DNA from 2 places in the Massilia pseudoviolaceinigra genome. Region 1 is predicted to be linked to the other one. Evidence: predicted binding sites of a transcription regulator. Region 1 holds the regulator's gene; the other holds the start of a gene.
What was found. Region 1 encodes FNR, which switches genes on or off when oxygen is low (the NO sensors DNR and NnrR bind a similar motif). Its sites were predicted from a motif close to TTGATNNNNATCAA; they were not measured.
Positions count from the first base shown of each region.

Region 2: a site for FNR is predicted at 2,292-2,305, ahead of RBA40_RS26340 (glycine-rich domain-containing protein). Genes of this name have one in related genera too.

Region 1 covers NZ_JAVCWL010000035.1:3,183-8,422, forward strand. Annotated here, with positions in the region: gene rhlE1 (RNA helicase RhlE1) at 1-1,229, shown strand, start outside; gene RBA40_RS27015 (cation-translocating P-type ATPase) at 1,477-3,489, shown strand; gene fnr (fumarate/nitrate reduction transcriptional regulator Fnr) at 3,617-4,384, shown strand; gene RBA40_RS27025 (DUF4214 domain-containing protein) at 4,576-5,240, shown strand, end outside.
Region 2 covers NZ_JAVCWL010000033.1:42,940-48,179, reverse strand. Annotated here, with positions in the region: gene RBA40_RS26345 (hypothetical protein) at 287-553, shown strand; gene RBA40_RS26340 (glycine-rich domain-containing protein) at 787-2,112, opposite strand; gene RBA40_RS26335 (sensor histidine kinase) at 2,400-4,247, opposite strand; gene RBA40_RS26330 (glutamine--tRNA ligase/YqeY domain fusion protein) at 4,444-5,240, opposite strand, start outside.

The sequences.
Region 1 (5,240 bases):
GTCTGATCGATCCCCTCGTGCGCACGCTGGACGCGCTCGGCTACAGCACCCCCACCCCGGTGCAGGCGCAAGCCATTCCGGCCGTGCTGGCCGGACGCGACATGATGGCCGCCGCCCAGACCGGCACCGGCAAGACCGCCGGCTTCGCCCTGCCCCTGCTGCAGCGCCTGACCCTGCGGGGCCAGGTCAGCGCCAACGCCGTGCGCGTGCTGGTGCTGGTGCCTACCCGCGAGCTGGCCGAGCAGGTGCACGAGAGTTTCCGGGCCTACGGCGCCGGCTTGCCCTTGCGCACCCACGTCGCCTACGGCGGCGTCAGCATCAATCCGCAGATGATGAAGCTGCGCAAGGGCCTCGACGTGCTGGTGGCCACGCCCGGCCGCCTGCTCGACCTGTACCGCCAGAACGCGGTCAAGTTCGACCAGCTCGACACGCTGGTGCTCGACGAAGCGGACCGCATGCTGGACCTGGGCTTTTCGCGCGAGCTCGATGCCGTGTTCGCCGCGCTGCCGAAAAAACGCCAGACCCTGCTGTTTTCGGCCACCTTTTCGGATGAGATCCGCGTGCTGGCCGGCAAGCTGCTGATCGATCCGCTGAGCATCGAGGTCAGCCCGCGCAACAGCACCGTCAAGCGCATCCGCCAGTGGGTGGTGCCGGTCGACAAGAAGCGCAAGCCGGAACTGTTCCTGTATCTGCTGAAAAAGCACCGCTGGGGCCAGGTGCTGGTGTTCGTCAAGACGCGCAAGGGCGTCGACCGGCTGGTCGAGACCCTGCAGGCGCAGGGCATCGCGGCCGACTCGATTCATGGCGACAAGCCGCAGCCGGCCAGATTGCGCGCGCTCGAGCGCTTCAAGGCGGGCGAAGCGAAGATCCTGGTGGCCACCGACGTGGCCGCGCGCGGACTGGACATCGACGACTTGCCGCAGGTGGTCAATTTCGACTTGCCGATCGTGGCCGAGGATTATATTCACCGCACCGGCCGCACCGGCCGCGCGGGCGCCTCGGGTGAAGCGGTCTCGCTGGTGTGCGCGGATGAAGTGCAGTTGCTCGCCGCCATCGAAATCCTCACCAGACAGACCCTGGAACGCATCGAGGAGCCCGGTTTCTCGCCCGAGCACCGGGTGCCGGTGACCAATACCGCCGGCGAAGTGCTGAAAAAGCCCAAGAAGCCGAAGAAAGCCAAGGTCACGGGCGAGGTCTCGACGGTCGATGTGCGCTTCCGCCCGCGTTAGGCGCCGATCCGGACACGCTTGAGCCACATCAAGCCTTGCGGGTAAGTCATTGATATCCTGAACGATCCGCCGCCTCCGGCGCCCCGTTCAGGAATCCCATGGCAAGCACAGCGCACGAGGCGGCCATCCATGGCGGCCTGAGCGAAGCCGAAGCCGCACGCCGCCTGGCCGCGGACGGCCCAACGCGCTGCCGGCCGCCTCCCGCCCCGGCCTTCTCAAGCTGGCATGGGATAGCGCGCGCGAACCCATGTTCCTGCTGCTGCTCGGCGCCGCCGCGCTGTACCTGGTGCTGGGCGAGCTGCACGAAGGCCTGTTCCTGCTGGCCACGGCTGCCCTGACCGTGGGCCTGTCCCTGTATCAGCAAGACAAGACCGAACGGGCGCTGGACGCCCTGCGCGAGCTGGGCAGCCCGCGCGCGCTGGTCGTGCGCGACGGTCACAGTCGCCACCTGGACAGCCGGGCACTCGTGCGCGGCGATCTGATCATCGTGGCCGAAGGCGACCGCGTGCCGGCCGATGCGCGCCTGCTGGGCGGCCACGCATTGCGGGTCGACGAGTCGCTGCTGACCGGCGAACCGCTGGCGCTGGACAAGGCCGCCGGCGCCGACGGCGAAGCCGGCGCCTGCCTGTTTTCCGGCACGCTGGTCGTTGCGGGCCACGCCACGGCGATCGTCACGGCCACCGGCGCGCACAGCCACATCGGGGCCATCGGCGCTTCCCTGCGCCAGCTCGCGCCCGAAGCGCCGCCGCTGCAGCGCCAGACACGCCGCCTGACCGTACTGTTTGCGGTGCTGGGACTGGCCCTGAGCGTGACGCTGGTGCTGTTGCATGGCTTGCGCGGCGGCCAGTGGCTGCAGGGCGTCCTGGCCGGAATCGTGCTGGCCATGGCGATGGTACCGGAAGAATTTGCCGTCGTGCTGGTGGTGTTCCCGGCCCTGGGCGCGTGGCGCCTGGCGCGCGAGCGCGTGCTGGAACAGGCATTGGTGCGGCTGGCCCGGGGCGAATTGGCCGCGTCAAACCAGCTGCACCCGGACTGGCGCCTGGTGCGCGAAGAGGCGCCGCGCCCGGCCCTGCGCGCCATGCTGCAGGCCTGGCGCGCCCCGGGCTCCGAGACCTGCACGGTGGCGGCCAAGGGCGCGCCCGAAGCCATCGCCGCCATGTGCCGCCTCGACGCCCGTGGCAAGGCGGCCTTGATGGCCACGGCCGACGACATGGCGCGCGACGGCCTGCGCGTGCTGGCCGTGGCGCGCGCCGGCTGGGATGGCGCGCAGTGGCCGCCGCATCCGGCGCGCCTGGGCTTTACCTTGCTCGGACTGGTCGCCCTGGCCGATCCGCTGCGCGCCGGCATTCCGGACGCTGTGCAGGCCCTGCGCGCGGCCGGCATCCGCGTGGTGATGATCACGGGCGACTATCCATCGACCGCGCAAGCCATCGCGCGCCATGCCGGCCTGGCCGAGGGCGCGCTGCTGACCGGTGACGCGCTGGCGGCGAGGAAGGCGCGCGAACTGCGCGCCCTCATAGGCGACGTGACGGTGTGTGCGCGCATCGCGCCGGAGCAAAAGCTGCGCATCGTGCAGGCGCTCAAGGCCGGCGGGGCCATCGTCGGCATGACCGGCGACCGCGTCAACGACGCACCCGCGCTGCGCGCCGGGCGCCAGATTTTCGCCGGCATGCAGCGCGCGGTGGGTTACCTGGTGTCGGTCCACGCCTGCATTGCCGGCATGGCGCTGCTGCCGGTGCTGTTCGGCTGGCCGGTGGTGCTGCTGCCGATGCATATCGTGTTCCTCGAACTGATGATCGATCCGGCCTGCACGCTCGCCTTCGAAAACGATGCGCCCGATCCGGACAGCATGCGCAAGCCGCCGCGCCGGCCCGACGCGCCCCTCATCGGCGCCGCCGGCCTGCTGCGCGCGGGCCTGCACGGCGCCCTGGCGCTGGCTCACGTCATCGCCGCGTGGCTGTGGGCGTCGGCGGCGCTGGCGCCGGATGCGGCGCGCGCTTTTGCCTTCAGCGCGCTGGTCGGCGCCAACCTGGCACTGATGTTCGCACACGGTGCGCAGCGCCGGCCGAACCGGGTGCGGTGGATGATCGCCGCAGGCGCGCTCGCCGCCCTGCTCGTCGTCACCTGCGTGCCCGCGCTGGCGGCCGTGTTTCATTTCACGCCATTAAGTGCCGCGCAACTGGTAACGGCCGCCGCCATCGGGCTATCCCTTGTCCTTTGGCCAGCACTGTTGAGACTTGCACAACGCCTGCGCAGATAATGCAACGCCGCCGTGGACATTCTGCCATCTGTACTGGGGAAAATGCCGCAACTGCACCGCTATTGCCCTGTGCGCCAAGGTTCCACTGGAGTATCATACGGATCAAGCCACAAAACGTCAGTCCCCTATGCCCCAGCCACTTCCATTCGTTCCCGCAGCCATGCTGAACGTCGCCGCGCTCAAGGCCAGCTGCGCGGGATGCAGCATGCACCAGCTTTGCCTGCCGATGGGACTCGATGAAGACGACATTACCCGTCTCGACAGCATTATCGGCAAGCGCCGCCGCCTGTTGCGCGATGAGCGCCTGTACCAGATGGACGAACCGTTCCGCAATCTGTACGCGATCCGCTACGGCCACTTCAAGACCTACCAGGTCAATGCCGGCGGCGAGCAGCAGATCACGGGTTTCCAGATGGCTGGCGAACTGCTGGGCATGGATGCCATCAGCGCCGACCGCCACCATTGCGACGCGGTCGCGCTCGAGGACAGCGAAGTGTGCGAGATCCCGTTCGAGCGCCTGGAAGAACTGTTCGGCGAGGTGCCCACCCTGCTGCGCCATTTCCACCGCATCATGAGCCAGGAAATCACGCGCGAGCAAAATGTCATGCTATTGCTGGGAAATATGCGAGCCGAGCAGCGCTTTGCGGTGTTCCTGGTCAACCTGTCCGCACGCTACGCGGCGCGCGGCTACTCGGCCACCAGTTTCCAGCTGCGCATGTCGCGCGAGGATATCGGCAACTACCTCGGCCTGACCATCGAAAGCATCAGCCGCCTGCTGTCGCGCTTCAAGAAACAGGGCTGGATCGGTGTCGACAAGCGCGAAATGACCCTGCTCGATCCGGCCATGCTCAAGGCGCTCGCCGCCGGCACCGAGCAGTGCAGCCCAATGGCATAAACCAAGGCGCTGCGGGCAACTTCATTTCCACCTGCTTATAACGGTGTACTTACGGCAATTACCAAGGCTTAATCGCCGGCTTTGCCACGTCCCTCGCGTCGGCGCGATGGAGCGGCAGGCGGCGCCGCCATGGTGCGTAGCCGTCGCCACGGATGCATCCATCTCATTATCAATTTCCGCAAGTAGAGCCCATGTCCATTTACGTCCCATTCACTTCTCAGGTGCACCACAGCCACCGTTTGGCGCCGGAGGATCTCATCAAGGCGGATCGGCAGGTACTCGCCGCTTTCAGCGACGTCCCCGGGACCGGCACTTCGGCGGGAACCGCGCCCGCGTGGGACAGGACGCTCCTGACCAGCGGCGGCACCTATGCCCTCGACGTGGTGGCCGGCCAACTGGTCGACTTTGAAATCAGCGCGGCATTGGGGCCGTGGCTGTTCCTGTACGACGCCGACGGCTTTCCGATCAACGAGAAGGAAGGCACCCACACCACTGGCCTCAATACCGCGCGCATGGGCTTTCTGGCCGAGCAAACGGGACGGATCTACATCAAGGCTGCTGGCTATCCGTCGACCTTGCTTGGCCGCGTGGACCTGACCGTGCGCATCGACGACCAGGCCCACGGCACGGCCGGCAACGATGTCCATGTCCAACGTGCCTCGGGCGGCGGCGCCGACGGCTACCTGGGTGGCGATGGCAACGACAGCATCACCTCCAGCTTGCCCAACATCGACAACAAGCTGTGCGGCGGCGCCGGCAACGATGTGATGTCGGTCGGCTTCGTGGCGGGCGAGCGTGCCATCGTCGACGGCGGCAGTGGCATCGATACCCTGGTACTGCCGGTGTCGAGCGGCGG
Region 2 (5,240 bases), on a different contig from region 1:
CAATTACAGCCATTTGGCCACCCAGGTAGCGCTGGACTGGCTGTTTGCCCCTGTCCGGCGCGCCGCGCGCCGCGCCAATTCTCACCAAATATTGCCTTAAACACAAACTTAATTGAGTTAAAGTTCCACTGGTTGAGCGAATGTCAACACTTAGGTGTATGATGCACGCCTATGCTATGGCAGCCGCATATTCGGTCTGTTTTTGGCATTACCGCTTACTTAATTGACTGTAAAGACAGCGCACTGGCGAATATGCCACGGTGCGAATTTGGAAAGATATAAGAACATGACCAATCGCAGATTTCCGGAAGATCCTACCTACGATCCGAACAAAGTGCTCGATGCCATCATTGAACGCTTGCAGCTCAAAAACGACGCAGCCCTGTCGCGCGCGCTTGAAGTGGCGCCGCCCGTGATCAGCAAAATCCGCCATCGCACCTTGCCGATTGGCGCGACGATCCTGCTGCGCATGCATGAAATCAGCGATTTCAGCATCCGCGAATTGCGCGCGATGATGGGCGTGCCGGCGGTGAGCATCACTATTAACGCCTGAGGCGGCCCAAACGAAAAGGGGCACCATGTGCCCCTTGATCGGATATCCGGCGCCCCGTTCAGAGGCGCTTGAGCAGCATCGACCGGCACGGATTGCCGGTCGATGCTGCTCCTTGCGGTACTGCTCCACATGTTGTTGCGATCGTATTCGTCGCCGTGCCGCGGGGCGGGGACTGCGGTCCCGCCGGCGCGCGGATGATTGCCCACTGCTGGTCATGCGTTGCGGTGAAGCACTCAGACTGCCTGCCGCGCGCCTTGGGCGATCGCTTGCAGCAGTTCGCGTGTGGCTGCACTCACCACCAGTGTATCGCTGTCATCCGGTTCGCTGATTTTTGTGCACCATGCCGCCTGGGGCGTGGCGGACGTCACCTTCGTACACCATGCCGCGCTGACTGACGTTGCGCTGGTCCGCGTGCACCATGCCGACTTGGCTGCTTCCGTATTGGTCCTCGTGCACCATGCCGACTTGGCGGCGGTGGACACTGTGCGCGTGCACCATGCCGACTTGGCTGCTTCCGTATTGGTCCTCGTGCACCATGCCGACTTGGCGTCGGTGGACACTGTGCGTGTGCACCATGCCGACTTGGCCGCATCCGTATTGGTCCTCGTGCACCATGCCGACTTGGCGTCGGTGGACACCGTGCGTGTGCACCATGCCGACTTGGCCGCATCCGTATTGGTCCTCGTGCACCATGCCGACTTGGCGTCGGAGGACACCGTGCGTGTGCACCATGCCGACTTGGCCGCATCCGTATTGGTCCTCGTGCACCATGCCGATTTGGCGTCGGAGGACACCGTGCGTGTGCACCATGCCGACTTGGCCGCATCCGTATTGGTCCTCGTGCACCATGCCGACTTGGCGTCGGAGGACACCGTGCGTGTGCACCATGCCGATTTGGCGCTGTCGGCGCTGGTCCTCGTGCACCATGCGGCCTTGGTGTGAGCCGACACCGTGCGTGTACACCAGGCGGATTTGGCATGGTCCTCCGACACCCGTGTGCACCACGCCGACTTCACTTCTTCAGTGGTGGCGCGCGTGCACCATGCCGACTGCGCAGCGGCTGCTTCCATTGGCGCGGCGGCTTCGGTGGTGCGCGTGCACCATGCCGACTGCGGGGCGGCTTCCACCGGCGCGGCGGCTTCAGCGGTGCGGGTGCACCAGGCCGCGGCGCGCTGGCCGTAAGGCTCGTCGAACGTGCTTTCATACAGGTCGCGCATTTTGTTGCCGCAATCTTGCAGGTACTGCGTATCTTCCGCTTCGCCGCTCATGCCGACATACGGATAGTGGTGCAGGAAGTAGCCGAACGCGTGCTCGCAATCCTTCGCGTACTTCATGGTGTCCAGAATATGGTAGTGCCAGAAGATGTCGACTTCAATCATCGGTGCGGTTTCGTCTTCCGGGAACATCTTCATCAGATACAGAAAGCGCCGATACTCCACTTCCACTGCATCGGCTTTTTCCTGCGACCAGCCTTCGCCGGAATCGGCGTGGGTAAGCTTGAATTTGATTGGATCCAGATCGAGTTCCGAAATTGCGTTGATTGCGTCGTTGTTCATCATGATTAAGCCTCTTTTTTAGAGTGTGATTGGTTTATGTGACTACATCCCTGTTTGAATCTGCGGGTACTACGGCTGCTGCAAAACGACTGACTCTTTCATTTCTTCCGGTAAATCAATTGCCCTATTACATTGATTTCCGTTACTGTTTGAGGATGTTGCGCCGGTCCAAACCTAGCTTGTTGACTTAGCTCAATGATTATTTAGGGCAATTCCTAGTGCATTGCGGATGCACTGACTGTGCCGCAGGTCATTCAGGAGGATTCTGTTTAGGACAATGCCCGTCGTCATCAGACAAACGCGGCATGCGATTCACTTTTGCCGACCACTGCCCCGGACGGGCCGCCGCGCGAAGGTTCGTTGTGCAAGGGCACGCTCACGCACACCGTGGTGCCGTCGCCGCCGTTGCTGGAAATGGAGAACGAACCGCCGAGGATGCTGATCCGCTCTTCGATGCCGACCAGGCCGAACGAGCCGACCTTGGCCCGTTCGCCGGCCTGCAGGCCGATGCCGTTGTCGGTCACCGTCATCGACAGGCGATTGCCGTTGAGCTTGAGTTCAACCCGGACCCTGGTCGCTTGCGCATGGCGCACGATATTGCTCAGCGATTCCTGCAGGATGCGGAAGAAGGCCGTGGCGGCGTGGTCGCTGAGCGCCACTTCCTTCGGTTCATCGATCAGCTCGCAGGCGATGCCGGTACGGCGCTTGAATTCGGCGATCTGCCACTCCACCGCCGCCGACAAGCCCAGGTCCAGCACGTTCGGACGCAGGTCGTTGATGATCTGGCGCACGCTCTTGATGGTGGCGTCGATTTGCTGCAGGGTGGAGCGGGCGCGCGCATGCAGGCGCGGATGGCGCTCGCGCGTGCGCGAACTGAGCATGTCCGCTTCGATGCGCAGCGCCAGCAGGTTTTGCCCGAGGTCGTCATGGATTTCGCGCGCGATGCGCTTGCGCTCGCCTTCCTTGATCTGGTCGGCATGGGCCGCCAGGCGGCGCAGGTTCTGGTGCGACAGCTGCAGCTTGGCCTGGCTGTCGCGCAGTTCGCGCGTCATGCCCTTGGCCATCTTGATCGCGCGCCGGCGCGACGAGGTCAGCGCATGGAACAGCGCGTACAGCAGCATCGAGCTGACCGAACCGGCCATCATCGCCAGCCACGGCGCGAATTCCTCGAAGCCCGTGTACAGCTCGGTGGCGGCCACGCTGAAGGTGGCATCCCACTGGCGCCCGTTGAAGTCGATCGGCAACGTGGCGCTGAAGCGGGCCGGCGCCAGCAGAGACGGCAGCGTGGTCTCGCCGGCGCCGCCGGTGTCGAACAGCATGCGCCCGCGCCGCATGTCGGGACCGATGGCATTGTCGACCAGCATCATGCGCACATTCTTGATCGGCACGTCGTCGATCACGCCCTGCACCAGTTTCTGCACGCTGAACGCGATGCCGACCGTGCCGATGTAGGCTGCGCGCCGCTGCGCCACCGTGGCGGTCGGCGCAAGCGGGCGGTACACCGGCAGGCGCATGCCCAGTCCGGTGCGGTTCGGTCCCGAGATGAAGGCGATCGGCAAGCCGGAGGTGAACAGCTTGCCCGTATCGCGCAGATTGGCCAGCGTTTCGATGATCAGTGGATTGGCGAACATGTCGTAGCCGAGCGTCGCGGCCCAGCGGTCTTCCGGCTCGACGAAGGTGACCACGGTGTAGGAGGGGCGGCGGCCGGGCGGCATGATGGTGAAGTCTTCCAGCACCGTGCCGTCGGCCGCGCGTTCGCTGCGCATGCGCTGCAGATAGGCATCGCGGTCGGCGTCGAGCAGCAGCTGGGCGAAATTGATGTTCTCGATGGCGGGAAAGTTTTTCGCCAGTCCCAGTCCGCGCACGTAGCCGTGGAACTGGCGGCGCGTGAGCGGCTCGCTGATCTGGAATACGCTGACCGTGCCGCGCAGCACGTCGGTATACGATTTGATGCGCGCGCTGATGGTATTGCGGGCGTTCTGCGCCAGGCCGGCGAAACGGGTGCGCGAGTCCGCTTCAATAGAATTGGCGGTCGCAAAGTAAAGCACCATGCCGACCGCCAGCGAGAAGGGCAAGCCTACCCACAGGGCAGGACGTGCCGTCGAGAATGTTTTTAGAGTTGTCTTCAAAGTAAGCATTGCGCGTTGCATTCCTTTCGGTACCCGCAAATGGCGATGCATTGTTTGATCTACATTAACCGGAAGTTTGTTGTCAGAATACCTAGTGACCCTGCTAGGTATGGATATCGGAAAAGTCTGAATATAGAAAGAATCCCGCCGCAGCAGTCACCGGGGCGGGATTCGGGGGGGCGAAAATGTCGCGTTTAGGCAACGTTTATTTGACCCAGCTATCTTTCAAAGTAGTAACTCTGTTAAATACCGGCTTGCCTGGCGTGGAGTCGACGCGGTCGGCGACGAAGTAGCCATGGCGTTCGAACTGGAAGCGCTGGTCCGCTTCGGCCGCGCTCATGCCCGGCTCCAGGTAGGCGGTGACCACCTCCAGGGCGTTCGGATTGAGGAACGGCTTCCAGTCGCGTCCGCCCGCGTCCGGCTGCGGCTCGGTGAACAGGCGGTCGTACAGGCGCACTTCCGACGCCAAAGCGGTGGCGGCGCTGACCCAGTGAATGTTACCTTTGACCTTGTACGTGTTCGAACCTTCGGTACCCGATTTGCTGTCTTCGAAATACTTAACGTGCACGGCGGTAACGTTGCCCTCAGCATCTTTGTCGTAACCGGTGCATTCGGTAACGTAGCCGTGGCGCAAGCGCACGCGGCTGCCGGGGGCGTCGCCGATCGGCGGGAAGTACCGGAAGTATCCCTTGCTCGGCACTTCCATGAAGTCATCCTGCTCGATCCACAGTTCGCGCGTGATCGGGAAGGTGCGCAGGCCGCGCTCGGGAAAGTGCGGGTGCACCGGCGAAGTGCATTCGACCGACTCGCCTTCCGGGAAGTTGTCGATGATCAATTTCAGCGGACGCAGCACGGCGGTGGCGCGCGGCGCTTTCGGGTCGAGGTCGTCGCGCAGGCAGCCTTCCAGCGTGCTCATGTCGATCCAGCCGTCGGCCTTCGATACGCCGATGCGCTCGCAGAACAGCTGGATCGCTTCCGGCGTGTAGCCGCGCCGGCGCAGGC